4 regions of the Serratia sp. TSA_105.2 genome follow, and region 2 is predicted to be linked to each of the others. Evidence: predicted binding sites of a transcription regulator. Region 2 holds the regulator's gene; each other region holds the start of a gene.

The links. Region 2 encodes PurR, which represses purine synthesis genes. Its sites were predicted from a motif close to CANGCAAACGTTTGCNTG; they were not measured.
Region 1: a site for PurR is predicted at 3,165-3,182, ahead of glyA (serine hydroxymethyltransferase). Genes of this name have one in related genera too.
Region 3: a site for PurR is predicted at 1,234-1,251, ahead of rbsD (D-ribose pyranase). Genes of this name have one in related genera too.
Region 4: a site for PurR is predicted at 4,838-4,855, ahead of cvpA (colicin V production protein). Genes of this name have one in related genera too.

What each region holds. Positions count from the first base shown of each region.
Region 1 is NZ_JBQZFT010000008.1:45,086-52,588, reverse strand. It holds gene ACUTSC_RS19995 (NAD(P)-binding protein) at 1-535, shown strand, start outside; gene ACUTSC_RS19990 (c-type cytochrome) at 532-1,716, shown strand; gene hmpA (NO-inducible flavohemoprotein) at 1,754-2,944, opposite strand; gene glyA (serine hydroxymethyltransferase) at 3,302-4,555, shown strand; gene ACUTSC_RS19975 (3-phenylpropionate MFS transporter) at 4,712-5,857, shown strand; gene csiE (stationary phase inducible protein CsiE) at 5,858-7,123, opposite strand; gene ACUTSC_RS19965 (DUF1007 family protein) at 7,306-7,503, shown strand, end outside.
Region 2 is NZ_JBQZFT010000001.1:848,406-855,908, reverse strand. It holds gene ACUTSC_RS03850 (MATE family efflux transporter) at 1-836, opposite strand, end outside; gene ACUTSC_RS03845 (riboflavin synthase) at 1,076-1,726, shown strand; gene ACUTSC_RS03840 (I78 family peptidase inhibitor) at 1,781-2,074, shown strand; gene cfa (cyclopropane fatty acyl phospholipid synthase) at 2,148-3,299, opposite strand; gene punC (purine nucleoside transporter PunC) at 3,644-4,855, opposite strand; gene punR (DNA-binding transcriptional activator PunR) at 4,979-5,923, shown strand; gene purR (HTH-type transcriptional repressor PurR) at 5,920-6,945, opposite strand; gene cydH (cytochrome bd-I oxidase subunit CydH) at 7,270-7,359, shown strand; gene sodB (superoxide dismutase [Fe]) at 7,421-7,503, opposite strand, start outside.
Region 3 is NZ_JBQZFT010000006.1:229,619-237,121, forward strand. It holds gene kup (low affinity potassium transporter Kup) at 1-1,093, shown strand, start outside; gene rbsD (D-ribose pyranase) at 1,264-1,683, shown strand; gene rbsA (ribose ABC transporter ATP-binding protein RbsA) at 1,691-3,196, shown strand; gene rbsC (ribose ABC transporter permease) at 3,203-4,171, shown strand; gene rbsB (ribose ABC transporter substrate-binding protein RbsB) at 4,196-5,083, shown strand; gene rbsK (ribokinase) at 5,145-6,071, shown strand; gene rbsR (ribose operon transcriptional repressor RbsR) at 6,076-7,077, shown strand; gene mdtD (multidrug transporter subunit MdtD) at 7,074-7,503, opposite strand, start outside.
Region 4 is NZ_JBQZFT010000003.1:147,151-154,653, reverse strand. It holds gene ACUTSC_RS11850 (ABC transporter permease) at 1-185, opposite strand, end outside; gene ACUTSC_RS11845 (histidine ABC transporter permease HisQ) at 182-868, opposite strand; gene hisJ (histidine ABC transporter substrate-binding protein HisJ) at 951-1,733, opposite strand; gene ACUTSC_RS11835 (UbiX family flavin prenyltransferase) at 2,037-2,609, opposite strand; gene purF (amidophosphoribosyltransferase) at 2,741-4,258, opposite strand; gene cvpA (colicin V production protein) at 4,280-4,780, opposite strand; gene dedD (cell division protein DedD) at 5,015-5,764, opposite strand; gene folC (bifunctional tetrahydrofolate synthase/dihydrofolate synthase) at 5,765-7,030, opposite strand; gene accD (acetyl-CoA carboxylase, carboxyltransferase subunit beta) at 7,222-7,503, opposite strand, start outside.

The sequences.
Region 1 (7,503 bases), on a different contig from region 2:
GTTCATCAAGTTGGGCGTGCACGAGATCTATTCGCCGGCCGCGCCGTACAGCCGCGTGAAGCTGGACTACCCGGTGAGCATGGGCGGGTATCAGCACCCGCGCGATCCGGACCGGCCGATCGGCCTGCATATGGTGTACGTGCCGACGCTGCCGGGCAGCGGCCTCAGCCCGCGCGAGCAGTCGCGCAAAGGGCGCGCGCTGCTGCTGGGCACGCCGTTCGAGGTGCATGAGCAGATGATCCGCGAACAGCTGCAGGGCATGCTGGGCGACGCCGGTTTCGATCATCAGCGCGACATTCAGGCGATCACCGTCAACCGTTGGTCGCACGGTTACTCCTACTTCCTTAACGGGCTGTTCGACGACGAAGACGAGGCCAAGAAAATCATCGAAACGGCGCGGCAGCCGATCGGCAAGATCGTTATCGCCAACTCCGATTCCGACTGGAGCCCGTACGCCAACTCGGCGATCGATCAGGCGTGGCGCGCGGTGAACGAACTGGCCTACGGCAAGGTTGCCGCCAAGGAGGGAGCATGAGTCTGCGTTCGCTGTACCTGTTGAGCCTGCTGGCGGCCGGCGGCTCGGCCCAGGCGATGTCGGCCGGGGAATACGTCGCCAAGGCCGGTGACTGCACCGCCTGCCACACCGCGCCGGGCGGCGCTGAACTGGCGGGAGGCATGAAGTTCCCGACGCCGCTCGGGGCTATCTACGCCACCAACATTACGCCGGACAAGCTGCACGGCATCGGCGCCTATTCGTTCGAAGAGTTCGATCGCGCCATGCGCCAGGGGGTAGCCAAAGACGGTCACCGGCTCTACCCGGCGATGCCGTACACCTCGTACGCCAAAATGAGCGCGGAAGACATGCGCGCGCTGTATGACTATCTGATGAATGAAGTGCCGGCGCAGAACGTCGCCAACCGTGACAGCGACATCAGCTGGCCGCTGTCGATGCGCTGGCCGCTGGCGGTGTGGAACCAGCTGTTCCACGACGACCAGCCGTATCAGGCAGATCCGCAGCAAAGCGCCGAGTGGAACCGCGGCGCCTACCTGGTGCAGGGCGCGGGCCATTGCGGCAGCTGTCACACGCCGCGCGGCTGGGCGATGCAGGAGAAGGGGCTGGACGGTAAGGAGCCGGTGTTCCTGAGCGGCGCCGAGCTGGACGGCTGGTACGCCTCCAATCTGCGCGGCCTGCCGCCGGAAGAGGTGACGGCGCTGCTGAAAACCGGCCGCAGCCGCCATGCGGCGGTCGCCGGGCCGATGAGCGAGGTGGTGACCCACAGTACGCAGTATCTCAGCGACGGCGATCTGAACGCCATCGCGGTGTACCTGCGCAGCCTGGCGCCGGAAACCGGCGCCAAAGCCGCTGCGCCTGCCGTGCAGGGGGATAACCCGGGCGGCAAGGCGACCTATGCGATGTACTGCTCGACCTGCCACGGCAATAAGGGGGAGGGCACCGATTTTGCCATTCCGGCGCTGGCGGGCAATGCCACGGTAACGGCGGACAATCCGCTGACCGCGCTGCGGGTAGTGCTGGAGGGGGCGCATACGCCGATCACGCAGCAGGCGATGGCGTTTGACATGCCGGCTTACGGCTGGGCGTTGAACGATCGACAGGCGGCGGATCTGATGAGCTATCTGCGGGGAAGCTGGGGCAACCAGGCGGCGCCGGTGACCGTGCAGCAGGTGCAAGACGCGCGTCAGCTGCAGGCGAAATGAAGGGGGAGCGCGGCTTGACGGCCGCGCTCCGCAAGCATTACAGCACCTTATGCGGGCCGAAGCATTCGTAGTGGATGCGTTCGGCCTCTACGCCCATTTCCAGCAGCTGTTTGCCCACGAACTGCATGAAGGCCACCGGGCCGCAAAAGTAATAGTGCATCTGCGGATCGGCCAGGCTACCTTGCAGCGCGCTCAAATCCATCAATCCGCGGCTGTGATAGTCGCGGCCTTCCACGTCATCGGCACCCGGCTCGCGGTACCACACATGGCGGCTCAGATTCGGCATGCGCCCGGCAATATCCGCCACCTCATCGGCAAAGGCGTGCACGCTGCCGTTTTCCGCCGCGTGCAGCCAGTGGACCTGCGCCTGATGCTGGTTGTCGTGCAGGGTGTTGAGCATGCCGAGCATCGGGGTTTGGCCGACGCCGGCGGAGATCAGCGCCACCGGCGTGGTCGGCGCCACGTCGAGGAAGAAGTCGCCGTGCGGCGGGGCGATGTAGATCACGTCGCCTTCCTGTGCCTGCTGGTGCAGGTAGTTGGACACTTTACCCTGATCTTCACGCTTGACCGCGATGCGGTAGAACTCGCCGTTCGGCGAGGTGGTCAGCGAGTACTGGCGAATTTCCTGATGTTCCAGGCTGTCGTGCTTGATGTAGACCGCCAGGTATTGCCCCGGTTTGAAGTCCGCCACCCGGCCGCCGTCCACCGGTGCCAGCACGAAGCTGCAGATCACGTCGCTCTGCGGCTGTTTCTTCAGGATGCGGAACGCGCGCAGATCGCGCCAGCCGCCGTTGTCGGTTTCGCTCTGCTGATAAATCTGCTCTTCACGCTGGATAAATACGTTGGCCAGCACGCCGTAGGCTTTGCCCCAGGCGTCCAGGACTTCCTGACCCGGGCTGAACATTTCGTCCAGCGTCGCCAGCAGGTGACCGCCGACGATGTTGTACTGCTCCGGCTGGATATTGAAGCTGGTGTGCTTCTGCGCGATGCGCTCCACCGCCGGCAGCAGCGCCGCCAGGTTCTCGATGTTGGCGGCATAGGCGCAGATGGCGTCGAACAGCGCCTGACGCTGATCGCCGTTGCGCTGGTTGCTCATGTTGAAAATGTCTTTCAATTCCGGGTTGTGCGCGAACATGCGATCGTAAAAGTGGGCGGTCAGCTTCGGCCCGGTCGCAGCCAGCAGGGGAAGGGTGGATTTCACGGTGGCGATGGTTTGGCTATCCAGCATGGAAGCGCTCCTTGGGTTGGGATCTTGACGATAATTGTAATGATGTATTTTAAATGCATCTTATTGGGTTCCGCGTCGCTTGTAAATACCCTTGTTTTCGTTGCGGTGTTCTTCGGGCGTCGATCGCGCTCACAGAACATGAAAAAAGCGCATCGTTCGCATGAGGAAATGTCCGTTGATAAACGGCGGTATTTATCGGATCAAAGCCTTGCGCCACCTTATGCCAATCGTTTGCGTAAAAACCTCTGTCAAGACCTATCTTCGGTGGGGCGAAACGGTTTACACTGTGGCCCAGAACCCAAACGGGTAGTTATTTGGTGATTTTTTAGTTAGCTGATTTAAGTCAGGAGATGCCGGATGTTAAAGCGTGAAATGAACATTGCCGATTACGATGCGGAACTGTGGCGTGCCATGGAGCAGGAAGTGGTGCGTCAGGAAGAGCACATCGAGCTGATCGCGTCTGAGAACTACACCAGCCCGCGCGTGATGCAGGCTCAGGGTTCCCAGCTGACCAACAAATACGCTGAAGGCTATCCGGGCAAGCGTTACTACGGCGGCTGCGAATACGTGGATATCGTTGAGCAGCTGGCTATCGATCGCGCCAAAGAATTGTTCGGCGCCGATTACGCCAACGTGCAGCCGCACTCCGGCTCCCAGGCGAACTTCGCCGTGTACACCGCGCTGCTGCAGCCGGGCGACACCATTCTGGGCATGAACCTGGCGCACGGCGGCCACCTGACCCACGGTTCCCCGGTCAACCTGTCCGGCAAACTGTATAACGTGGTGCCTTACGGCATCGACGACAAAGGCCAAATCGACTATGACGATCTGGCCAAGCAGGCGCAAACCCACAAGCCGAAAATGATCATCGGCGGTTTCTCCGCTTACTCCGGCGTGGTTGACTGGGCCAAAATGCGCGAAATCGCCGACAGCATCGGCGCTTACCTGTTCGTCGACATGGCGCACGTGGCCGGCCTGATCGCCGCCGGCGTGTACCCGAACCCGGTACCGCACGCGCACATCGTCACCACCACCACCCACAAAACCCTGGCGGGCCCGCGCGGCGGCCTGATCCTGGCGAAGGGCGGCGACGAAGATCTGTACAAAAAGCTGAACTCCGCCGTGTTCCCTGGCGGCCAGGGCGGCCCGCTGATGCACGTGATCGCCGGCAAGGCGGTGGCACTGAAAGAAGCGATGGAGCCTGAGTTCAAGGTTTATCAGCAGCAAGTGGCGGTCAACGCCAAGGCGATGGTGGACGTGTTCCTGCAGCGCGGCTACAAAGTGGTCTCCGGCGGCACCCATAACCACCTGTTCCTGCTGGATCTGGTCGACAAAAACCTGACCGGTAAAGAAGCGGACGCTGCCCTGGGCCGCGCCAACATCACCGTCAACAAAAACAGCGTGCCGAACGATCCTAAGAGCCCGTTCGTCACCTCTGGCGTGCGTATCGGCACCCCGGCCGTCACCCGTCGTGGCTTTAAAGAAGCCGACGTGCGCGAACTGGCCGGTTGGATCTGCGATGTGCTGGACAACATCAACGATGAAGCCACCATTGAACGCACCAAGAAGAAAGTGCTGGATATCTGCGCCCGCCTGCCGGTTTACGCATAATCCCGCTTTCGCCCGACAAAACCCGCTGCGGCGGGTTTTTTTGTGGCCGCTCGCGGCAAACTGTGAGCTGTCTGGCACTCTAACGCATTGAAGTGGAATGAAGATTGCGGGGCGGTGTGAGCTCTGTCAAAGTATTGCCCTCACTCCGGAGGGATCATGGTTCTGCAATCCACGCGTTGGCTCGCGCTCAGTTATTTCACCTACTTCTTTTCCTACGGTATCTTCTTACCGTTCTGGGGCGTGTGGCTGAAAGGCGAGGGCATCGCGCCCGAAACCATCGGCATATTGCTCGGCGCCGGCTTGGTGGCCCGCTTCCTCGGCAGCTTACTGATTGCTCCCCGCGTTAAAGATCCCTCTCATTTAGTCTCCGCCCTGCGCCTGCTGGCGCTGCTGACCCTGGCCTTCGCGGTCGGTTTCTGTTTCGGCAACGGTTGGGGCTGGCTGATGCTGGTGATAGCGGGTTTCAACCTGTTCTTCTCGCCGCTGGTGCCGCTGACCGACGCGCTGGCCGCCACCTGGCAAAAGCAGATCCGCATGGACTACGGCCGGGTGCGGCTGTGGGGCTCGCTGGCGTTCGTCATCGGCTCGGCGCTGACCGGGCAGCTGGTGGCGGTGTGGGGCCATAACGCGATTCTCTACAGCCTGATCTTCAGCGTGTTGGCGATGCTGCTGGGCATGTTGCTGAAGCCGAGCGTCATGCCGCAGGGCGAAGCGCGCACGCACAGCGAAGCCGAGCGCTCGATGTGGGCACTGCTGAAAGAGGGGCCGGTCTGGCGCTTCCTGCTGTGCGTCACGCTGCTGCAGGGGGCGCACGCCGGCTACTATAGCTTCGGCTCCATTTACTGGCAGGAGGCGGGCTATTCGGCCTCGACCATCGGCTATCTGTGGTCGCTCGGCGTGGTGGCGGAGGTGATTATTTTCGCCAGCAGCAACGTGCTGTTCCGCCGCTGGAATGCGCGCAACCTGCTGTTGCTCTCCGCCTGCTGCGGCGTGTTGCGCTGGAGCCTGATGGCCTACAGTACCGAGCTGGGCTGGCTGCTGCTGATCCAGATCCTGCACTGCGGCACCTTCACCGTCTGTCATCTGGCGGCGATGCGCTTTATTGCCGCGCGCCAGGGGCAAGAGGTGATCCGGCTGCAGGCGGTGTATTCGGCGCTGGCGATGGGCGGCGGTATCGCCGTTATGACGGTCATTGCCGGGTTCCTGTTCGAACATTGGCAGGGCGGGGTATTCTGGGTGATGGCGGCGGTCGCGGTGCCGGCCTTGTTCATCCGGCCGCCGGCGGTCAGTGTCAGCCGTTGATTAAGGGGCTTCCAGCAGCGTGCGGATGGCTTGGCGCTGCCGGGTTTCCAGCGGCAGTTCGGTATAGATCAGCGGCGGGTGCGGATCGCTGTGCACCGCCGCATAAGGGGTGATCACCAGCATGACACCCTGCGGCGCGCCGCCGCGCAGATAGTCGCTCAGCGGCAGATACTTGATGTTCAGCGGCAGCAGCGTGAGCTCGCGGATCTGATATTCCACTTCCTCTTCCAGCTGCGGGTTGTCCAGCGTCAGCAGCAGCACCTGTTTTTCCTGCAGCGCGTTGTCCTGCATCAGCCAGGCGCCGAAGCTGATGGCCACCAGGCCCGTCTCCTCGTTGGAAAAATGCACGCCGTACTCCTGCTCCAGCGGTTTCAGCGCTTCCTGCGTGGTGCGCATCAGCCGCGGGTATTTGCGCACCACTTCTTCCAACAGCATATTGTCGATGCCGATGGTGAAACGGCAGCGCTCCAGCGCCGGCGCCAGGTGGGCGAACAGCTGGCTGACCAGCTCCGCCTTGCTGCTGAAGGCCATGCCGGAAAGCTGCTGGAAACGCTCGACCATGCTGTCGATGGCCGCCATCAGCCGCTGTTCTTGCGCGGAGTCGTTGCTGTGGTAGCTGTGATTTTTCAACATGGTAAACGTCAGCGCCAAAAAATCGCGCTCGTCTGCCTGCGGCGGCTGGTTAAACAGCCGGTTGCAGGCCTGATGCAGCCAGGCGGCGGCCTGTTGCTCCGGCTTTTGCCGCAGCCAGTCGCGCTGAACGGCATCGAAACGCGGATGCTGCCGCAGGCGATTTTGCCAGGCGCAGTAGAGCAGATAATGCTGCAGAAATTGGCGGTCGCGCGCGTCAAAGTGGCGGTTGAGCAGCGGCTCGCAGGCATCGATCGCCTCTGCCAGCTCAGACGCCGGGGCGGCATCGGCCGCCAGCGCGTGCCGCAGGCGCGGGGCGAAATCGCCTTCAACGAATTGCGGGCTGCAGCGCAGGGCACGCCGCAGCCAATGGATCAGGCACAGGCGCTGGTCGAGCGCGCTGCCCCGCAGTTGGTAGCCACGATCGGGATCGATGGCGATCTCCAGGTGGTGGAAACGCTGGATTTCACTGGCCACCTCGGCTATATCTTGCCGGGTTATCGGGGGGGCGACGCCGTTGATTCGGCTCAGGGTCTCCAGCTGTAACTCGGGCTCCGGCGTGTACAGCATCAGCAGCAGATGGCAGCGCCGTTGTTGTCCGGAGAGCTCGGGCACGGGAGAGGTGTCCAGGCTCATTATCACCTTCCGGCATAAAAGGTTGCGATTATGCCTAAGCATAGCAAAAGGCTTTGTGGCGGCAGGGTTACCGCGCGGCTTTTACTTCGGCTTACAACTTTCGTCACAAATATCGCCGGGAGAGGCGGGCCGTTCGGCGTTTGTTTGTGTTACGTTATAACAAATACAGGTAAGACAGGATAATGATGAAGTTACGTCGTCTTTTGGCTGCCTTTGGCGCCGTGTTCAGCGCCGGTGCGATCGCGCATCCGCACAGCTTTATCGACATGAACACCACCTTCGTCGCCAAGGACCAGCGGCTGGTCGGCCTGAAAATGGTGTGGGTGATGGATGAAATCACCTCGGCAGATCTGCTCTACGATGCGAAAAACGCCAAGAGC
Region 2 (7,503 bases):
AGCGCGATCTGGTGGCCGGCGACCGCAACGATCCCCAGCGGCGAAACCAGCAGAGCCACCACGGCGAACAGGGTGACTTCGAAGAACAGCGCCAGCGCCACCGGCATGCCGATGCCGATCAGGCGCTTCAGCGCCGCCCAGTCCGGGCGGCCGAGATCACCGGTTTGGCGTTTGATGTCGCGCTGCGAGGGTGCGCGCTTCACGTACCAGCGCATCATCAGGAACATGAGCCAGTAGACGCTGCCGGTGGCGACGCCACAGCCGACGCCGCCCAGCTCCGGCATGCCGAACTTGCCGTAGATGAAGATGTAGTTGATCGGGATATTCACCAGCAGACCGAGGAAGCCGATCACCATGCCGGGCTTGGTTTTGGACAGGCCTTCGCACTGGTTGCGCATCACCTGGAAGAACAGGTAACCCGGCGCTCCCCACATGATGGCGTGCAGATAACCGACGGCTTTATCCGCCAGCTGCGGATCGATGTTGTGCATCATGTCGATGACGAACTTGCAGTTATACAGCACCACGATCAGCAGCACCGACACGCCGGAAGCCAGCCAAAAACCCTGACGCACCTGGTGAGCGATGCGATCGCGCCGCCCGGCGCCGTTAAGCTGGGCGATAACCGGGGTCAGCGCCAGCAGCAGGCCGTGGCCGAACAGGATGGCCGGCAGCCAGATGGAGGTGCCGACCGCAACCGCCGCCATGTCGGTGGCGCTATAGGCGCCGGCCATGATGGTATCCACCACGCCCATGGCGGTTTGCGATATTTGCGCGATGATGACCGGGATAGCGAGAGCCAATAAACTACGCGCTTCAATTAAGTACTTCTGCACGCATACACCTTTTCTATTTATATATGTGGGAGGGAGGGCTGTCGCGAGAGGACAACAATTAAAATAGCGGAATTTTGTCAAAAAGATTGTACCTGCTCGGCGTCGTTAAGCAAACGCCGCAGATAAATAGTTATTAAATGCGCAGGCCCGCGTTTTTTGCCTACGCGGATTTGGTTTTCAGCGCCAACTGGGGCAAACTGCCGGGAGCGTTTTAACCTATTTAGCAAGAAGAGGCACATATGTTCACCGGTATCGTACAAGGCACCGCGCCGCTGGTCGCCATTGATGAGAAACCCAATTTCCGCACCCACGTGATCGAGATGCCTGCCGAGCTGTTGCCGGGGCTGGAGCTGGGCGCGTCGGTGGCCCATAACGGCTGCTGCCTGACCGTGACCGCGGTGGAAGGCAACCGCGTCAGCTTCGATTTGATCAAGGAAACGTTGCGCCTGACCAACCTCGGCGACCTGGCGCTGGGCGACATCGTCAATATCGAGCGCGCGGCAAAGTTCAATGACGAAATTGGCGGCCATTTGATGTCCGGCCATATTATCTGCACGGCGGAAGTGGCCAAGATTTATACCTCGGAAAATAATCGCCAGGTATGGCTGCGCATGCCGAATGCGGAATTGATGAAATATGTGCTGCACAAAGGTTTCATCGGCATCGACGGCATTAGCCTGACCATCGGCGAAGTGGTGAATAACCGTTTCTGTGTGCACCTGATCCCGGAAACGCTGGATCGCACCACGCTGGGTAAGAAACGCCTGGGTGACAAGGTGAACATCGAAATCGATCCGCAAACGCAGGCGGTGGTGGACACCGTCGAGCGCGTGCTGGCCAACCGGGAAGCGACGCTGGCGGCGGCGATGGCGCCGGCGCACAAAGACTGACAGCGATTCCGGCGTTGCCGCCGGTATCGAATCATAAGCAGAGAGGAGAAACGCGTGAAGTTTTATGGGAAAACGTTGTTGTTAACCGCGTTGCTGGCGCTGAGCGCCTGCAGCAGCTCACCTGAGCAGGGCGCCGGCGCGCAAATGGCCGATGCGGACGATACCTGCGGTGCTTCGCAGTATCAAAACTTCGTCGGTAAGCCGATGACCTCGCTGGAAGGCGTGCGGATCGACGCCAAGGTGCGCGCCATTCCGTACAACTCTGCCGTCACCATGGATTTCAACCTGCGCCGCCTGAACTTCCTCGGCGATAGCAACGATAAAATCATTCGCGTTTACTGCGGTTAACCCGCAGGGTCCGAAAGAGCAAAAAAAAGCCCCGGCGATGATGTTGCCGGGGCTTTTTCATTGGGGGAAACGTTCAGCGCGCGACGCGAATGCCGCCTTCAACGCCTTTCGGGCTGAACACCACCTGCCACAGCTGCAGATCGCGCGCCCGGAAGGCGCCGGCGCAGGCGTTCAGGTAGTAGCTGAACATCCGCTCGAAGCGTTCGGAATAGCGCGGGGCAAGCTGTGGCCACGCCTGTTTGAAGCGTTCGAACCAGGCCATCAGCGTGCGATCGTAGTCGGCACCGATGTTGTGCCAGTCTTCCATCACGAAATGGCCCTCGCTGGCTTCGGCGATATGGCTCACTGAAGGCAGGCAGCCGTTCGGGAAAATGTACTTGTTGATCCACGGATCGACGTTCATGTCGGTTTTGTTGGAGCCGATGGTGTGCAGCAGGAACAGGCCGTGCGGCGCCAGATTGCGCTCTACCACGTTGAAATAGGTGCGGTAGTTTTTCGGCCCGACGTGCTCGAACATACCGACGGACACGATGCGGTCGAACTGCTGATGCAGATCGCGGTAATCCTGCAGCAGGATCTGCACATCCAGCCCGGCGCAGCGCGCCTGAGCCAGCTTCTGCTGTTCGGCAGAAATGGTTACGCCGACCACTGACACGCCGTAATGCTTCGCCGCATAGGCGGAAAGACCGCCCCAGCCGCAGCCGATGTCCAGCAGGCGCATACCTGGCTGCAGCTGCAGTTTTTCGCAGATCATCCGCAGCTTCGCTTCCTGCGCTTCCTCCAGCGTGGTGGCGTCTTTCCAGTAGCCGCAGGAATATTGCATGTAAGGATCGAGCATCAGGGTAAACAGATCGTTGCCGAGATCGTAATGTTCTTTGCCGACGATCCAGGCGCGCTTTTTCGATTGCAGGTTGGTCAGGCGCGCGGCGGCGATACGCAGGGTATCTTTCAGGTGGTGGGGGAGTTTCTTCTCCAGCCCGGCGCTGACCACGCGCTGGAAGAACATATCCAGCCGTTCGCACTCCCACCAACCGTCCATGTAGCTTTCGCCCAGGCCCAGCGACCCTTGCTGCAGGACGCGTTTAAAGAAATCGGGATTTTTAACCTGAATATCGAAAGGGCGCGATCCGTTGATTTCAATGCCGGCCAGACCGAGCATTTCGTGCGCGATACGGTACCACTGATTGTCCTGGATGCTCAGATCTTCTATACACGATGAACTCATAGCTTCTCCATCACCTTCTTCTGACTGATGACCCGTTAGGAAACAGCTTAGACAATTTCTGCGGGTGCATACGTTTACCGGCGGAAAATAGGCCCGCGGCGTCTGATATCCGACTATGAACAGAGGAAATTTAAAGAAACGACCCGGCGCGAACGGCGCGGGATAAACGCATCCTTAAAAAAAGAGTGTGACGCAAAGCGCGTACACAAGTGCTAATTGAGATATAGAGATTATAAGGTGTTACTTTACAAGGTTGTTTTTGAGTATAGGCGTGCCGAGACGTTGACTCAACTGTAAATCGCACTCGGCACGCATATTCTTTAAGTGATTATTAAACTTGGTAATTATGACGCTGAGTTAGCATGTTCCCGCTGCGCCTTTTGCTGCGCGTCAACTGCTTTTCCCCGCTGCAGGAAATACCCCAGCGCGGCCAGGATCACCGTCGATACCATTACCGTCACCGTCGCCAACAGCGGCTGGGCAATGAACGCCGACACCAGCATGCTCGCCACAAAGCACAGCCCCAGCTGCAGCGTATTTTGCAGCGCGGCGGCCTTGCCGCTGCTTTCCGGGAACGGCATCAGCGCATTAGCCACCATGATCGGATAGCCGGCGCCGTTGACCAGCGCCATCACGCAGAACGGGATCAGCAGCGTGGTGAGCGTCGGTGCGGTCAGGGTCGCCACCAGATACAGCGCCACCATGCTGACACCATAAGCTACCAGCAGCCACGGCAGCAGGGTTTTGCCATTGATGCGCTTCAGCGCGGCACGGCAGCCATAGCCCCCCAGCAGGAAAGCCAGCGTCTGCGGCACATAGCTCAGACCGATGTCGCTCGGGCCATAGCCCATATCACCGAGGATGAACGGCGAGCCGGTCAGCCAGGCGAAGAAGCCTGCCGAGCAGGCGGCGTACATGGCGACGTTGCCGCTGAACACCGGGGATTTCAACAGTCGCCAGAAGCTGACGCCGTTTTTTGGCGCCTCGGCGGTGGGCTGCGTTTTGGCACGCTCTTTGAGCATCAGCGTCGGCAGCAGCAACAGTACGGTGATGGCCAGCAGCACGGCGAAGATTGCACGCCAGCTGGCGTGGTTCAACAGCCAGGCGCCCAGCAGCGGCGCCAGCGCCGGAGACAGCGCGACCAGCGGCATGATGGTGGCGAATACGCGATTGGCCTGGCCTTCGCGATAGCGGTCGACCACCAGCGCTTGCCAGATGGCGGCGGCGGAACAGACGCCGACGGCCTGAATAAAGCGCAGGATCCAGAGCTGCACGGCGTTCTCTACCCACAGCATGCCCAGGCAGCCGAGGCCGAACAGCGTCAGGCCGATCAATAATACCGGTTTGCGGCCCAGACGGTCGGAGAGCGGCCCCCACAGCAGCTGCGCGAAGGCGAAGCCGGCCAGGAAGATGCTCAGGCTGGCGCTCACCGCGCCGGCGGAAATTTGCAGTTCCTCCCGCATGGCGCCGAAGGCGGGGAGGTACATATCGGTCGCCAGATAACCCAGCATGCTCAGGCCGGCGAGGTAGAACATAAAGCCAAAGGAATTTCGCATGGTATTTCTCGTTAATATTTTAGTGTCGCAGGTTTTTAGCGCCGGCCAGTGTATCCGGCTGGATCTCTGCTTGTGAAACGGTAATATTTGCAAAGTGCTGTTAAAAAAATTGAAGGCAAAGCGATGTGGTCTGAATATTCTCTTGAAGTGGTCGACGCAGTGGCGCGTACCGGCAGTTTCAGCGCGGCGGCGCAGGAGCTGCACCGGGTGCCGTCGGCGGTGAGCTATACCGTACGGCAGCTGGAGCAATGGCTGGCGGTGCCGCTGTTTGAGCGGCGCCACCGCGACGTGGAGTTGACGCCGGCCGGCGCGCTGTTTATCAAGGATGCGCGAGTTGTTATCAAAAAAATGCTCGACACCCGCCGCCACTGTCAGCAGGTGGCCAACGGATGGCGCGGCCAGCTGAATATCGCGGTCGACATCATCGTCAAACCGCAGCGCAGCCGTCAGCTGGTGTTGGATTTCTACCGTCATTTCCCCGACGTCGAATTGATGCTGCAACCCGAGGTGTTCAACGGCGTGTGGGATGCCTTGGTGGACGGCAGGGCGGATATGGCGATCGGCGCCACCCGTGCGGTGCCGGTCGGCGGCGGTTTCGCCTTCCGCGACATGGGTTATATGAACTGGCTGTGCGTGGTCAGCCCGCAACATCCGCTGGCGCAGTTGACGGGGCCGCTGAATGACGATCAGCTGCGGCCGTACCCTTCGCTTTGCCTGGAGGACACCTCGCGCAATCTGCCCAAGCGCGTCACCTGGACGCTGGATAACCAGCGGCGGCTGGTGGTGCCGGACTGGACTTCGGCGCTCGACTGTTTGTGCGCCGGGCTGTGCGTCGGCATGATGCCGGCGCATCGGGCGCTGCCGCGGGTGCAGCGCGGTGAGTTGAAGGCGTTGCAGCTGCAGCAGCCGTTTCCTGCCAGCCCTTGCTGCCTGACCTGGCAGCAGGATAAACCGTCACCGGCGATGAGCTGGCTGCTGGCGTATCTGGGCGATGGGGAAACGCTGAATCAGGAGTGGCTGAGCGAGGTGGAACCGGAAGCCGCGCAGGCTTCCGGCGCGGGGGATTAGCGGCGGTAGTCGATGAACGGGCCGTCGGCGACCGAGCGGCGTTCGATCAGCTTCGGATGCACTTCGATCACCTGCGACTCTTCGCGTTTGCTGATAATGCGATCCAGCAGCATGGTGAAGGCCATTTCGCCCAGACGCTCTTTCGGCTGGTGAATGGTAGTCAGCGCCGGGGTGAAGTAGCGGGCGTTGCGCACGTTGTCATAGCCGATCACAGAAATATCCTGTGGCACCCGCAGCCCCAGCTCGTCGGCCGCGCAGATGGCGCCCATCGCCATGATGTCGCCGCCGCAGAATACCGCGGTCGGCCGCTGTTTTTGCGACAGGATTTGGTGCATCGCCTTGTAGCCGGACTCCGGCTCAAAGTCACCCTGGACGATCCACTCTTCGCGGATGTCGATATGCGCTTCCTGCAGCGCCTTCATAAAGCCCTGATGACGGCCGCCGCCGGTGTTGCGCGACAGCTGGCCCGGAATGGCGCCGATATCGCGGTGGCCGCGCTCGATCAGGTAACGGCCGGCCAGATAGCCGCCTTCGAACGCGTTATCGATGATGGTATCGGTGAAGTCGCCGCGCGCAGCGCCCCAGTCCATCACCACCATCGGGATATTACGGTAGTCTTCCAGCATGCCCAGCAGCTGATCGGGGTACTCGGAGCACATGACCAGCAGGCCGTCGACGCGTTTTTGCGCCAGCATCGCCAGATAGGCGCGCTGCTTATCCAGATTATTGTGTGAGTTGCACAGGATCAGGGTGTAGCCCTTGCTGTAGCAGCTGTTTTCCACCGCCTCGATCACTTCGGCAAAGTAGGGCGCTTCGCTCGAGGTGGCCAGCAGGCCGATCGACTTGGTGTGATTGACTTTCAGGCTGCGCGCCACGGCGCTCGGCGAGTAGTGCAGTTCTTTGATGGCGGCCCACACGGCCGCTTTGGTCTCTTCGGCGACGAAACGAGTCTTATTGATGACGTGGGAAACGGTGGTGGTGGAAACGCCCGCGCGTTTGGCCACATCTTTAATCGTTGCCATGTAAGGAATGACTCCTGAACTCACATGTTTACAGCATGTAAGTGTGATGTTAATCGTTTGCCTACGTAGATCCTTCTCCAGAGAAGCGAAAACTGAGTTTTTAGTGTGTTGAAGTCTTCAGCGCTTAATCAGGAGGGGCATGGATGCCGGTACGCAGTTGTGAACTGCGAATTTTGTCGCATATTGAACAAAAGTGGAAGAGGTAATCGAGATTATAAACCGGGAAATGATAACAAGATTTTGTCGGCGAACTGTGGGAAAATGATTTGACGTACTAATTGTGCGCCTTTTATCCTTAGGAAAGCCCATTTTAAAGGAGTTGTCATGGATACCGAATTGAAGATGTCGCTGTTCACCACCGTCTGCGCGTTAGCGGTCATTATCGCTTTCAGCTTCGTTGCCGCGTTGAACTGATTTACCCCCGGTTATAAAAAAGGCGCAGCCTGGCTGCGCCTCATCACCTCAGAACCTGCGCTTACGCCAGGTTTTCCGCGGCGAAGGTCCAGTTGACCAACGCCCAGAAGTTTTCCAGGTATTTTGGACGCGCATTGCGGTAAT
Region 3 (7,503 bases), on a different contig from region 2:
CTTCGGCCAGGGTGCGCTGCTGCTGAAAAACCCTGAGGCGATCAAAAACCCGTTCTTCCTGCTGGCGCCCGACTGGGCGCTGATCCCGCTGCTGATTCTGGCGACCCTGGCGACGGTTATCGCTTCGCAGGCGGTAATTTCCGGCGTCTTCTCGCTGACTCGCCAGGCGGTGCGTCTGGGCTATCTGTCGCCGATGCGCATCATTCACACCTCGGAAATGGAATCCGGCCAGATCTACATTCCGGTGATCAACTGGACGCTGTACATCTCGGTGGTGCTGGTAATCATCGGCTTTGAGCACTCCAGCAACCTGGCGGCGGCATACGGCATCGCCGTCACCGGCACCATGGTGCTGACCAGCATTCTGGTCACCTCGGTGGCGATCAACAACTGGCACTGGAATCGCTTCCTGGCGATCGGCATCGTGGCCATCTTGCTGATCATCGACGTGCCGATGTTCTCCGCCAACGCCCTGAAGCTGTTCTCCGGCGGCTGGTTACCGCTGACCTTGGCGCTGGTGATGTTCATCATTATGACCACCTGGAAGAGCGAGCGCTTCCGCCTGCTGCGCCGCCTGCATGAACACGGCAACTCGTTGGAGGCGATGATCGCCTCGCTGGAGAAATCGCCGCCGGTGCGAGTGCCGGGTACCGCGGTGTTCCTGTCGCGCGCCACCAACGTCATTCCTTTTGCGCTGCTGCACAACCTGAAGCACAACAAGGTGCTGCATGAACGCGTGGTGCTGCTGACGCTGCGCACCGAGGATGCGCCTTACGTGCACAACGTGCGCCGGGTGACCATCGAACAGCTGTCGCCGACCTTCTGGCGGGTGGTGGCCAGCTACGGCTGGCGTGAAACGCCGAACGTCGAGGAAGTGTTCCACCGCTGCGGGCTGGAAGGATTGCCGTGCCGCATGTCGGAGACCTCGTTCTTCATGTCCCATGAGTCGCTAATCCTCACCAAGCGGCCGTGGTACCTCTACCTGCGCGGCAAGCTGTTCGTCGCCCTGAGCCGCAATGCGCTGCGCGCGCCGGATCAGTTTGAGATCCCGCCGAACCGGGTCATCGAGCTCGGCACGCAGGTCGAGATCTAACCCGCCTGATAAGGGGCTCAGCATGGCTGAGCCCCTTTTGTTTGAGCATTGCCCGGGCGTGAACGAAACGTTTCGATAGCGATCACACTTCTGCATTGTCCCGGTTGCCTTCCCCTGCCGTTTTTTTAAACTCCCTCAGAGAGCGAAACGTTTCGCTGGTGGAGTGAGAGATGAAAAAAGGCGTATTACTGAATTCCGACGTGTCTGCCGTGATTGCCCGGCTGGGGCATACCGACCAGCTTACCCTGTGCGATGCGGGCCTGCCGATACCGGCGGAAGCGCAGCGCATCGATCTGGCGCTGACGCAGGGCGTGCCGACCTTCATGCAGGTGTTCGCGGCGGTCACGCAAGAGATGCGGGTAGAAAGCGCCATCCTGGCGGAAGAGATCGTGAAACAGAATCCGTCGCTCCACGAGGCACTGTTGGCTGAACTGACCGCACTGGGCCAACGCCAAGGTAACACCATCGGCGTGCGCTATATCAGCCATCAGGCGTTTAAAGCGCAAACCGGGCACAGCCGGGCGGTGATCCGCAGCGGGGAGTGTTCGCCTTACGCGAACGTGATCCTGTGCGCCGGCGTAACTTTCTGAGGCGCGTATGCAACCTTTACTGCAACTGAAAGGGATTGATAAAGCCTTTCCCGGCGTGAAGGCGCTTTCCGGCGCCGCCCTCAGCGTCTATCCCGGCAAGGTGATGGCGCTGGTGGGGGAAAACGGCGCCGGGAAGTCCACCATGATGAAAGTGCTGACCGGCATCTACCAGAAAGACGCCGGCAGCCAGTATTTTCTCGGTAACGAGGTGGTGTTCAACGGGCCTAAGGATTCGCAGGAAGCGGGCATCGGTATTATCCATCAGGAGCTGAATCTGATCCCGCAGCTGACGATTGCGGAAAACATCTTCCTCGGCCGCGAGTTCGTCAACCGTTTCGGCCGCATTGACTGGAAGCGCATGTATGCCGAGGCCGATCGCTTGTTGGCGCGTCTCAATCTGCGCTACAGCAGCCACCGGCTGGTGGGCGAGCTGTCGATTGGCGATCAGCAGATGGTGGAGATCGCCAAGGTACTGAGCTTCGAATCGAAAGTGATCATCATGGACGAACCGACCGATGCGCTGACCGACACCGAAACCGCCTCGCTGTTTAAGGTGATCAACGAGTTGAAGGCCGAAGGGCGAGGCATCGTTTATATCTCGCACCGCCTGAAAGAGATTTTTGAAATCTGCGACGACGTGACCGTGTTCCGCGACGGGCAGTTTATCGCCGAGCGGCTGGTGAGCGAGCTGCAGGAAGATTCGCTGATTGAGATGATGGTCGGCCGCAAACTGGAAGAGCAGTACCCGCGCCTGGATTTGCCGCGCGGGGAAAAACGGCTGGACGTCAGCCACCTTTCCGGCCCCGGCGTTGAAGACGTCAGCTTTACGCTGTATCGCGGCGAGATCCTCGGCGTGGCCGGGCTGATGGGCGCCGGGCGCACCGAATTGATGAAAATCTTGTATGGCGCCGCGCCGCGCAAGGCCGGCACCGTCAACCTGGACGGCCGCGATGTGGTCACCCACTCGCCGCAGGACGGGTTGGCGAACGGCATCGTCTATATCTCGGAAGACCGCAAGCGCGACGGCCTGGTGCTGGGCATGTCGGTGAAGGAAAACATGTCGCTGACCGCGCTGCGCTACTTTAGCCGCGCCGACGGCAGCCTGAAACAGGCCGATGAGCGGCAAGCGGTGGGGGATTTCATCCGCCTGTTCAATATTAAAACGCCATCGATGGAGCAGCCGATCGGCCTGCTTTCCGGCGGCAACCAGCAAAAAGTGGCGATCGCCCGCGGCCTGATGACCCGGCCGAAGGTGCTGATCCTCGATGAGCCGACGCGCGGCGTCGACGTCGGCGCCAAAAAAGAGATCTATCAGTTAATCAACCAGTTCAAGCAGGAAGGGCTGAGCATCATTCTGGTGTCTTCGGAAATGCCGGAGGTGATGGGCATGAGCGATCGCATTCTGGTGATGCACGAAGGGCATCTCAGCGGCGAGTTCCCGATTGAACAGGCCACCCAGGAAGCGTTGATGGCGGCAGCCGTCGGCAAGCAATACGGCGTAAAGCAGGAGTAATCAGATATGAGTTCCCAGACTATCGCAGCCAAGCGCTGGTTCAGTAAAGAGTGGCTGTTAGAGCAGAAGTCGTTGATTGCGCTGCTGGTGCTGATCGCCGTGGTCTCTTCCATGAGCCCGAACTTCTTCACCCTGAACAACCTGTTCAATATTCTGCAGCAGACCTCGGTGAACGCCATCATGGCGGTGGGGATGACGCTGGTGATCCTCACCTCCGGCATCGATCTGTCGGTGGGATCGCTGCTGGCGCTGACCGGCGCGGTGGCGGCGTCGATCGTCGGCTTTGAGGTCAACGCGCTGGTGGCGGTGGCGGCGGCATTGGCGCTGGGCGCGGCAGTTGGCGCCTGCACCGGGGTGATCGTCGCCAAAGGCAAGGTGCAGGCCTTTATCGCTACGCTGGTGATGATGCTGCTGCTGCGCGGCGTCACCATGGTGTACACCAACGGCAGCCCGGTCAACACCGGTTTCACTGACGTGGCTGACACCTTCGGCTGGTTCGGCATCGGCCGCCCGCTGGGCGTGCCTACGCCGATCTGGATCATGGCGATCGTGTTCATCGCCGCCTGGTATATGCTGCACCATACGCGCCTGGGCCGCTATATTTATGCCCTGGGCGGCAACGAAGCGGCGACCCGCCTGTCCGGCATCAGCGTCGATAAAGTGAAGATTATCGTCTACTCGCTGTGCGGCCTGCTGGCGGCGCTGGCCGGGGTGATCGAAGTGGCGCGCCTGTCGTCGGCGCAGCCGACCGCCGGCACCGGCTATGAGCTGGACGCCATCGCCGCCGTGGTGCTGGGCGGCACCAGCCTGGCCGGCGGCAAGGGCCGCATCGTCGGTACGCTGATCGGGGCGCTGATCCTCGGCTTCCTGAACAACGGCCTGAATTTACTGGGTGTTTCTTCCTACTACCAAATGATCGTGAAGGCAGTGGTGATACTGCTGGCGGTTCTGGTAGATAACAAAAGCAACAAGTAACCTCCCCCTACAGGAATCACGATGATGAAAATGAAAAAACTGGCAACCTTAGCCTCCGCCATCGCGCTGAGCGCCACCCTGAGCGCCAATGCCATGGCCAAAGACACCATCGCGCTGGTGGTGTCCACCCTCAACAACCCGTTCTTCGTCTCGATGAAGGACGGTGCGCAGCAAGAGGCCAACAAGCTGGGTTACAACCTGGTGGTGCTGGATTCCCAGAACAACCCGGCGAAAGAACTGGCCAACGTGCAGGATCTGATGGTGCGCGCGCCCAAGCTGCTGCTGATCAACCCGACCGACTCCGACGCGGTAGGCAACGCTATCAAGATGGCCAACCAGGCGAAAATCCCGGTCATTACGCTGGACCGCGTGGCGAGTAAGGGCGACGTGGTGAGCCACATCGCTTCGGACAACCGCGTGGGCGGCAAAATGGCCGGTGACTTCATCGCCAAGAAAGTGGGCGCCGATGCCAAGGTGATTCAGCTGGAAGGCATTGCCGGCACTTCCGCCGCGCGTGAACGCGGTGAAGGCTTCAAACAGTCGCTGGATCAGAATAAATTCAAACTGTTGGCCAGCCAGCCGGCCGACTTTGATCGCACCAAGGGCCTGAACGTGATGCAGAACCTGCTGACTGCGCACCCGGATGTGCAGGCGGTGTTCGCTCAGAACGATGAAATGGCGCTGGGTGCGCTGCGCGCGCTGCAAACCGCCGGTAAAACCGACGTGATCGTGGTAGGCTTCGACGGCACCGCCGATGGCGTGAAAGCGGTCGAAGGCGGTAAGCTGGCGGCGACCGTGGCGCAGCGTCCCGATCAGATCGGCGTGATCGGTGTGGAAACCGCCGATAAAGTGCTGAAAGGCGAAAAAGTGCCGGCGACCATTCCGGTCGATTTGAAACTGGTCACTCAGTAAGTCATACCAGCGCCATCGGAACGGGGCGTTTACGATGGCGCGCAATTCAGGAATCAATGCGATGGAAACAGGTAAGCTGGTGGTTCTTGGCAGCATCAATGCCGACCATATCCTCAATATTGAACAGTTCCCCCACCCAGGTGAAACGGTGATCGGGAAACAGTATAAGGTGGCGTTTGGCGGCAAGGGCGCGAATCAGGCGGTGGCGGCCGGGCGCAGCGGGGCGGAGATCGCCTTTATCGCCTGCGTGGGCGCCGACGATATCGGCGAACGTGTCCGCCGGCAGCTGGCGAGCGATCGTATTGATACCCAACCGATTGAAGCCATCGCCGACAGCACCACCGGCGTGGCGCTGATCTTCGTCAACGCCGAAGGCGAGAATGTGATCGGCATCGATGCCGGCGCCAACGCCGCGGTGACGCCGGATTACCTGGTGCGCTACCAACAAAAAGTGATCGATGCCGACGCTTTGCTGATGCAGCTGGAGTCGCCGCTGGAAACGGTGATCGCCGCCGCCCGCCTGGCGAGGCAGCATCACACGCAGGTGATCCTCAACCCGGCTCCGGCGCGCGAGCTGCCGGACGAGCTGCTGGGCATGATCGATATGATCACCCCGAATGAAACCGAAGCCCAGCGCCTGACCGGCATCGCCGTGGACAACGACGCCGATGCGGCGCGTGCGGCGCAGGCGCTGCACGACAAGGGCATCACGACGGTGATCATCACCCTCGGCAGCCGCGGCGTGTGGCTGAGCGAGAACGGCAATGGCAAACTGGTGCCCGGCTTCAAGGTGCAAGCGGTGGATACCATCGCCGCCGGCGATACCTTTAACGGTGCGCTGGTCACTGCCCTGTTGGAGGGCAAGATCATGGCCGACGCGGTGCGTTTCGCCCATGCGGCGGCGGCGATCGCCGTGACCCGCCCTGGGGCGCAGCCTTCGGTGCCGTGGCGTGAAGAGATTGACGCCTTCTTGCAGCAGCAGGGGTGATCCTTTGGCCACCATGAAAGATGTCGCCCGCCTGGCGGGTGTTTCAACCTCTACCGTTTCGCATGTGGTCAACAACAATCGCTTTGTCAGCGATAGCGTGCGCGACAAGGTCATGGCGGCCGTAGAACAGCTGAACTATGCGCCTTCCGCGCTGGCGCGCAGCCTGAAGCTCAACCAGACGCGCACCATCGGCATGCTGGTGACCGCCAGCAACAACCCGTTTTATGCCGAAGTGGTGCGCGGCGTGGAGCGCAGCTGCTATGAACGCGGCTACAGTTTAATCCTGTGCAACACCGAAGAAGACGCCGCGCGCATGAACCGCAGCATGGAGACGCTGCTGCAAAAGCGCGTCGACGGTTTGCTGTTGATGTGCACTGAAAACCACCGGCCGTCGCAGGATGCCCTGAGCCGCTACCCGTCACTGCCGATCGTGATGATGGACTGGGCGCCGTTCGAGGGTGCCAACGACATTATTCAGGATAACTCGCTGCTGGGCGGCGAGATGGCGACCGATCATCTGATCGCCCGCGGCTACCGCAAGATCGCCTGCATCGCCGGCCCGCAGGATAAAACCACCGCCCGTCACCGACTGGAAGGCTATCGCAACGCGATGCGGCGCGCCGGATTGCCGGTTCCGCCAGGGTATGAAGTGCATTGCGACTTTGAGTTTGAGGGCGGCGTGAACGCCATGCACCAACTGCTGGCGCTGGACGAGCCGCCGCATGCGGTGTTTGCCGGCAACGATGCGGTGGCGGTAGGCGTTTATCAGGCGCTGTATCAGGCCGGGCTTTCCGTGCCGCAGGATATGGCGGTGATGGGCTACGATGACATTGAGTTGGCGCGTTATCTGGCGCCGCCGCTGAGTACCATTCATCAGCCGAAGGATTCGCTGGGCGAACTGGCGATCGATGCGCTGATCAACCGCCTGCAAAACCCGGAGCGCGCGCCCCAGGTGCTGGTGCTGACGCCCGAGCTGGTGGAACGCGCCTCGGTGGGCCGCCGTTAACTCGCCGCCTTCGCTTCTTTCTTGCTTTCCTGGCCGCTGATCAAATTGCGGCCATCCTTCCTTCTCAGCAACATAAACACCAGCGCCGATGCCACGGTGACGATCCCCATGGTGATAAAGGTGTAATGGAAGTGGTCGATCATGGTGCCTAACGACAGGGATTCGTAAAAACGCAGCACCGCCGCACTGATTGCCACGCCGAAGCTGATGGACAGCTGCTGGGTGACCGCCAGGACGCTGTTGCCGGCGCTGGCGTTGGCGTCATTCAAATCCGCCAGGCTGATGGTGTTCATGGCGGTGAACTGGGTGGACATCGCCATGCCCAGCACGAACAACGGCAGGATCATCAGCCACAGCGGCATGCCCGGGCTTTGCAGGGAGAATTGGGCGATCAGTATCCCGATGATGACGGTGATGCCGACCAGC
Region 4 (7,503 bases), on a different contig from region 2:
TAGAGCCACACCGGGAAACGCACCCAGCGAATGGAAGAGACTCGCGCCACCGCCATCGGGATCGCCAGCAGCCCGCCCATCACCACCGAGGCGATCAGCAGCCACAGCGTTACCGCCACGCCGGTGAAGCGGTAGCCGTCGCTCCACAGCAGCGACTGCCAATACTGTTGCAGGATCTCAATCATAGCTCGGCCCTCTTGACGCCCAGTGAGTAACGCCGTTCAAGCCACAGCAGCACGCCGTTGGAAACGGTAGTGAAGATCAGGTAAACCACGCCGGCCACGATGGCGAAGAAGAACGGTTGATAGGTGCCTTTCCCCGCCAGCTGCGTGGCTTTTACCACGTCGTTCAGGCCGAGGATCGACACCAGCGCCGTCGCCTTCAGGATCACCTGCCAGTTGTTGCCGATGCCCGGCAAAGCGAAACGCATCATCGCCGGGAACAGAATGCGCCGGAAGATCTGCGCGCCGCTGAAGCCGTAGGCCGTCGCCGCTTCGATCTGCCCTTTCGGCACCGCCAGATAGGCGCCGCGGAAGGTCTCGGTAAAATAAGCGCCGTAGATAAAGCCGAGGGTAATGATGCCTGCGCCGAGCGGATCGATATCGATCTGCGAGAAACCCAGCAGCGTAGTGATGTTGTTCAGCGCGATTTGCAGACCGTAAAAGATCAGCAGCATCAGCACCAGATCGGGCACGCCGCGGATCAGCGTGGTATAGGCGCCGAACAGACCGGAGATAAAAGGGTTATGGGACAGTTTGCCACCGGCGCCGATCAGGCCGATCACCACCGCCAGCACCACGGAACTGAGGGCCAGCTCCAACGTCACCAGAGCCCCCTCGAAAATCAGTTGGGAATAGCCTTGCAGCATCTACTTCACCCTGTGGTCTAGGATCCGAACCATCGGGGCCGGCGCACCGGCCCCGCAGTCACAGCATGGAACGGGAAGCGGATTACCCGCCGTAGACGTCAAAGTCGAAGTACTTTTTCGCGTATTTGTCGTAGGTGCCGTCTTTACGCATCTCGGCGAAGGCTTTGTCCAGCGCCGCTTTCAGCTCGGTATCGGTCTTGCGCAGCCCCATGCCGGTGCCGACGCCGAAGAACTTGTCATCCTTCACCGATTCGCCGGCGAACGCATAGTCTTTGCCCGGCGGCTGTTTCAGGAAGCCGTCGCTGCCCGCCACTTCATCCTGGAAGGCGGCGTCGATACGACCGGAAGCCAGATCGGCATAAACCAGATCCTGGTTCTGGTAAGGCACCACGGTGATGCCCTTCGGCTGCCACATGGCGTTGGCGTAGGCTTCCTGGGTGGTGCCCTGCAACACGCCCACACTCTTGCCTTTCAGGGCGTCCACTGTAGGCAACAGCTTGGAGCCCTTCGGCGCGATCAGACGCGCGTTAGCGGCATACAGCTTGTCGGTAAAGGCGATTTCCTGCTGGCGTTTTTCAGTGATGGACAGCGAAGAGATGATGGCGTCGATTTTCTTCGCCTTGAGGGATGGGATCAGCGCGTCGAAGTCGCTCTCCACGAAGGTGCATTGGGTATTGATGCGTTTGCACAGCTCTTTGGCCAAATCGATGTCAAAGCCGACCAATTCGCCTTTGGCGTTTTTGGATTCAAACGGTGCGTAAGTCGGATCGGTGCCAATCTTCAGCGTGGAAGGAATGGCGGCAAAGGCGCTGCTGGCGGCGCTCAAAGCCAGAACTAACGGCAAAATCAAAACCCGCTTTTTCATAAATTACCCTCAAATTGATTTTTTTGATGCCACTACGGGCATTACTTTCCCCACCAAATCAATTTGCAGTAATCGTGCCACATTCGATGCTACGGGCGGAGGGAACGGCTCCGGCCTACACAATACTGTTTCCTGGGACGATAACCGCAAAATTAAATCGGCCGGTCGGGGCCGCGCCACTGGCAGCCGCGACAAGGCGGCGCCATGAAACAGTGAGCGTGATGAAGTGGGATCATTATGGTGCATACTCCGCCCCAATTCAGTGCGGTGTTGCACAAATGTACCAATTTAGGGATAAAACTGTTAATTGACACCCTGCCAGCGGGTGAACAGATCGGTCGGCAGTTCGATATCAAACTGATCGATCACCCGATTGACGGTCTGATCGATGATGTCTTCCACGCTTTTCGGCTGGTGGTAAAACGCCGGCACCGGCGGCATGATCACCGCGCCCATCTCCGCCGCCTGGGTCATCAACCGCAGGTGCCCCAGATGCAGCGGCGTTTCCCGCACGCACAGCACCAAACGGCGGCGCTCTTTGAGCACCACGTCGGCGGCGCGGGTCAGCAGCCCGTCGCTGTAGCTGTTGACGATGCCGGACAGGGTTTTGATCGAGCAGGGCAGGATCGCCATACCCAGGGTTTTGAAGGAGCCGGAGGAGATGCCGGCGGCGATGTCGCGCGCATCGTGCACCACGTCGGCCAGCGCCTGCACTTCCCGCAGGCTGTACGGCGTTTCCAGCGCCAGCGTCTGCCTTGCTGCGTTGCTCATCACCAAATGGGTTTCCACCTCTGCGACGTCGCGCAAAACCTGTAACAGGCGCACGCCGTAGACAGCGCCGCTGGCGCCGGAAATGCCGATGATGAGTCGTTTCATGGAAAATGGCCTCTGCCGTAAAAAGTAAGATCAGGCAGACTTTGCCGCAATGGCGAGGGATAAGCAAGTCGGAGGAGCAAGGCGCACCGCCGCAGACGCGGCGATGCACCTTGAGAGATCAACGCAGGCGGTTAGCCTTCGTTGTGCAGTTCCAGATTTTCCGCTTCGGTTTGCACCCGCAGCGCCTTGGCGTCGTCGCTGCGCAGCGACTCCAGGTATTCCAGATAGCTTTGGTCGACGTCTTTGGTCACGTAGATGCCGTTGAACACCGAGCATTCGAACTGGGTGATGTCCGGGTTCTCTTCGCGCACCGCTTCGATCAGGTCGTCCAGGTCCTGGAAAATCAGCCCGTCGGCGCCGATGATCTGGCGGATCTCATCCACTTCACGCCCGTGGGCAATCAGTTCGTTGGCGCTCGGCATGTCGATGCCGTAGACGTTCGGGAAACGCACTTCCGGCGCGGCGGAAGCCAGGTACACGCGCTTGGCACCCGCTTCGCGCGCCATTTCGACGATCTGTTCCGACGTGGTGCCGCGCACGATGGAGTCATCCACCAGCAGCACGTTCTTGTCGCGGAACTCGGCGCGGTTGGCGTTCAGCTTGCGGCGCACCGACTGACGACGCGCCTGCTGGCCCGGCATGATAAAGGTGCGGCCGACGTAGCGGTTCTTCACGAAGCCCTGGCGATATGGCTTCTCGAGAATGCGTGCGATCTCCAGCGCGATGTCGCAGGAGGTTTCCGGGATCGGGATCACCACGTCGATGTCCAGATCTTCCCACTCGCGGGCGATCTTCTCGCCCAGCTTCTGGCCCATGCGCACGCGGGCGCTGTAGACCGAGATCTTGTCCATAAAGGAGTCCGGGCGCGCGAAATAAACGTATTCGAACAGGCACGGGTTGGTTTTCGGGTTCTCTGCGCACTGGCGGGTGAACAGCTGGCCCTTGGTGGTGATGTACACCGCTTCGCCCGGCGCCACGTCGCGCAGGAACTCAAAGCCCAGGGTATCCAGCGCCACGCTCTCGGAAGCCACCATGTACTCGCTGCGGCCATCTTCCAGCGTGCGCTTGCCGATCACCAGCGGGCGAATGCCGTTCGGATCGCGGAACGCCAGCAGGCCGTGGCCGATGATCATCGCCACGCAGGCGTAAGCGCCGCGCAGTTGCTGATGCATGGCGGCGACCGCGGTAAAGATGTTGTCGGCCTCCAGCGGGTAATGCGGGAAACGGTCCAGCTCGCTGGCCAGCACGTTCAGCAGAATTTCCGAGTCGGAGGTGGTGTTAACATGGCGGCGGCCGCTTTCGAACAGCTTTTGGCGCAGCTCATGGGCGTTGGTCAGGTTACCGTTGTGGGCCAGCGTAATGCCGAACGGCGAGTTGACGTAGAAAGGCTGGGCCTCAGAGGCGCTCGAGCTGCCGGCCGTCGGGTAACGCACATGGCCAATGCCCATGTTGCCCTGCAAGCGTTGCATATGGCGCGCCTCAAACACATCCTTCACCAGGCCGTTGGCTTTGCGCAAACGGAACCCGTTGTGGGCGTCAATGGTGACGATGCCTGCGGCATCCTGGCCACGGTGCTGAAGCACCGTCAGCGCATCATAAATCGACTGGTTTACCGGCATGAAACCGGCGATACCGACAATACCGCACATGTTGTCTTTTCCTCATCAGCGCTACCGCCCCGGCAATTGGGTCGGCAAGAAACTCGACGTGCTCTGCAGGTAGTCAAAGAACCACCTGATGACGTAACTGAACTGGGGAATGAGCTGCGACTGTTTCCAGTCGGCACTCTGTGAAAAGCCGGTAAAGGTGTCCAGGAAGAACAGGATCGCCGCAACGATCAACACTCCGCGCAGCGCGCCGAAGCAGATGCCCAACACCCGGTCGGTGCCCGACAACCCGGTTTTCTCTACCAGTGAGCTAATCACATAGTTAACAATAGCCCCTACGATCAAGGTCGCGATGAACAAAATCGCGATCGCGATGCCGTTTCGCACCAGTTCATCTTCAAAACGAGTGAAATAGACCGCAAGGTAAGAGTAGAAATGGCTGGCAACAAAAAACGCACATCCCCATGTCACAAGTGACAATGCTTCGCGAACAAACCCTCGGATCAGGCTCACCAGAGCCGAAAATCCAATCACCGCTATAATGACGTAATCAATCCAGACCATGAACTATTCCAATGATGAATCGCCCCTGCATCCAATTCGCGGCGAATTCTAACAGAAAAAGAAAACGTTTGCGTAGGGGATTTCCTACCACGTTACAAATAAAAAGCGGCGATCAAAAAATTCCCAATCGCCGCGCCTACATAGGTGATTTCGCCTGTAAAAGGCGCGGTTTTTCTCGCGTTCTCTCCACCACTCCTTAATTCAGGGGCGCATCGTGCTGCGCCCCCGCGGGGTTTAACGGCCGTACGGTTTCACCTGCCCGCTCAGCCCGCTGATCGAGTTCAGCGACGGCAGCGCCGCCTGCAGCTTCTGCCTGGAGGCGTCCGGGCCGACGTAGATGCGGGTGATCTGCCCCTGCACCGGCGTTGACGGCACGGTAAAGGCGCGATAGCCCGAGAGCCGCAGCGAGGCGACAATCTCGTTCGCCTTGGCGGCGTTTTTCAACGCCCCGAGCTGCACGACATAGGCTTGCCCTGCCGGCGCTTTTTCTTCCGCCGGTTTCGGCTGCTGTGCCGGTTCAGGCTTCGGCGTCGGTTCAGGTTTCGGTTCCGGTTTCGGCGCCGGCTTCACTTCCACCGGTTTCGGTTGCGGTACCGGTTTCGGTTTCACTTCCACCGGTTTGGTTTCCACCGGTTTCGGCTTAGGCTGTGGCACCGGCTGAGGACGCGTTTCGACCGGCGGCGGCGCCACCTGCGTCGGTTGCTGAGCGCTCTGCCGCACTGCCTGTTGCGCCGCCGCTTCGTTGGCCGCCTGCTGCTCGACCAGCGCGCCCGCCCCTTCCGGCGGCTGCGCCGGTAGCGGTTGTGTCACCGGCGGCAGCACGTCGTTCTCCTCGACGTCGCCCGCCTTCGGCACCAACGGAATGGCCGCGAATTCATCCTCGTAATGCTTCTTTTTGCCGTCCAGCAGCCCTGGCAGGATGATTACCCCCAGCGCCACCAGAATCACGGTTCCGACCAGTCGGTTCTGAAATTTACTCGCCACTCACACTCCCCGCATCTCGTCTAGCGCCGCCATCACCTGCGCCACGGTGTGGAACGATCCACAGACGATCACAATATCCTGTTTATCAGCATCCTGCATAGCCTGCCGCCAGGCAGTTTCGACATCATTAAAGTGGCGCGGTTCCGTCAGATGTTGCGCCAGCTGTTCGACGCTGGCGCCGCGCGGCCCGTCGAGCGGTGCGCAGTACCATTCATCCACCTGCTCGTTGAGGCAGGCCAGCGTGCCGGCGATGTCCTTGTCCGACAGCATGCCCACCACCGCGCGCACCTTGCCGCCGTCACGCGGCAGTTTGGCCAGGCGCCCGGCCAGATAGCCGGCGGCGTGCGGGTTGTGCGCCACGTCGAGGATCAGCGTCGGCTCCCGCCGCACGATCTGGAAACGCCCCGGCAGCGTCGCCTGCTGCAGCCCGGTGAAAATCGCGCGTTCGTCGATTTCCAGCGGAGAGCAGTTCAGCGCCGCCAGCGCGGTAGCGGCGTTGGCCAGCGGTACGTTCGGCGTCGGCAGATCGGTCAGCAGCGTGTCGCCGCCCTGCCACTGCCAGCGATCGCCCTGCTCGCTGAAGCTCCAGGCTTCGCCGCGGCGATACAGCGGCGCGCCCAGCGTTTCGGCAACCTGACGAATGCTGTCCGGCATGTCGGGTTCGCCCACCACCGCCGGCTTGCCGCTGCGGAAAATGCCGGCCTTCTCGCGGCCGATGCTTTCGCGATCGTTGCCCAGCCAGTCGGTATGATCGAGCGCGATGCTGGTGATCACCGCCACGCTCGGATCGACGATGTTGGTCGCGTCGAGACGCCCGCCCAGGCCCACTTCCAGGATCACCACGTCGAGCCGCGCCTGTTTGAACAGCTGCAGCGCCGACAGGGTGCCGAATTCGAAATAGGTCAGCGACGTTTCGCCGCGGCCGGCCTCAATGGCGGCGAACGAGCGGCTGTGCTCCGCTTCGCTCAACTCTTCCCCCTGAATGCGCACGCGTTCGGTATAGCGCACCAGATGCGGAGAACTGTAGACGCCGACGCGCAGGCCGGCGGCCAGCAGAATGGCTTCGAGGGTGCGACAGGTGGTGCCTTTGCCGTTGGTGCCGGCAACGGTGAACACCGTGGGAGCGGGGGTCAGTAAATCCAGATTCGCCGCGACGCGCTGTACGCGCTCAAGGCCGAGTTCGATCGCCTGGCTGTGCAGACGTTCCAGATAGTAAAGCCACGAGCTCAATGGCGACGTGGCTTGGGGAATTTGGTGGTTTTGCATGAGTCCCATCACTGAACTTGGGTTCATTAATCCATCAGGGCACCACCCTCACCGCGGTAAAGGCGATGCGCTTCGTGACTGCCGCCAACCTGCAAACCGCAGCGAGAAGGGCTGCGACCGGCAGGGAACGGGCATCAGCCGTCACTTAGCCACAAAGTGGCGGCTGAACCCGGGCGGGATCTGTCTTTGCCTCAGGCGTCGGCCTGCGGCTCCGGCTCAACGACCGGCGCGGCCTCATCGAAATGCGGCTGCGGCTGGTTGGTCAGCTTGGACAGAATGCTCGCCAACGTTTGGCGCATTTCCGGGCGGCGAACGATCATGTCGATCGCGCCTTTTTCGATCAGGAACTCGCTGCGCTGGAAGCCCGGCGGCAGTTTCTCGCGCACGGTCTGCTCGATGACGCGCGGGCCGGCAAAGCCGATCAGCGCTTTCGGCTCGGCGATGTTGATGTCGCCCAGCATCGCCAGGCTGGC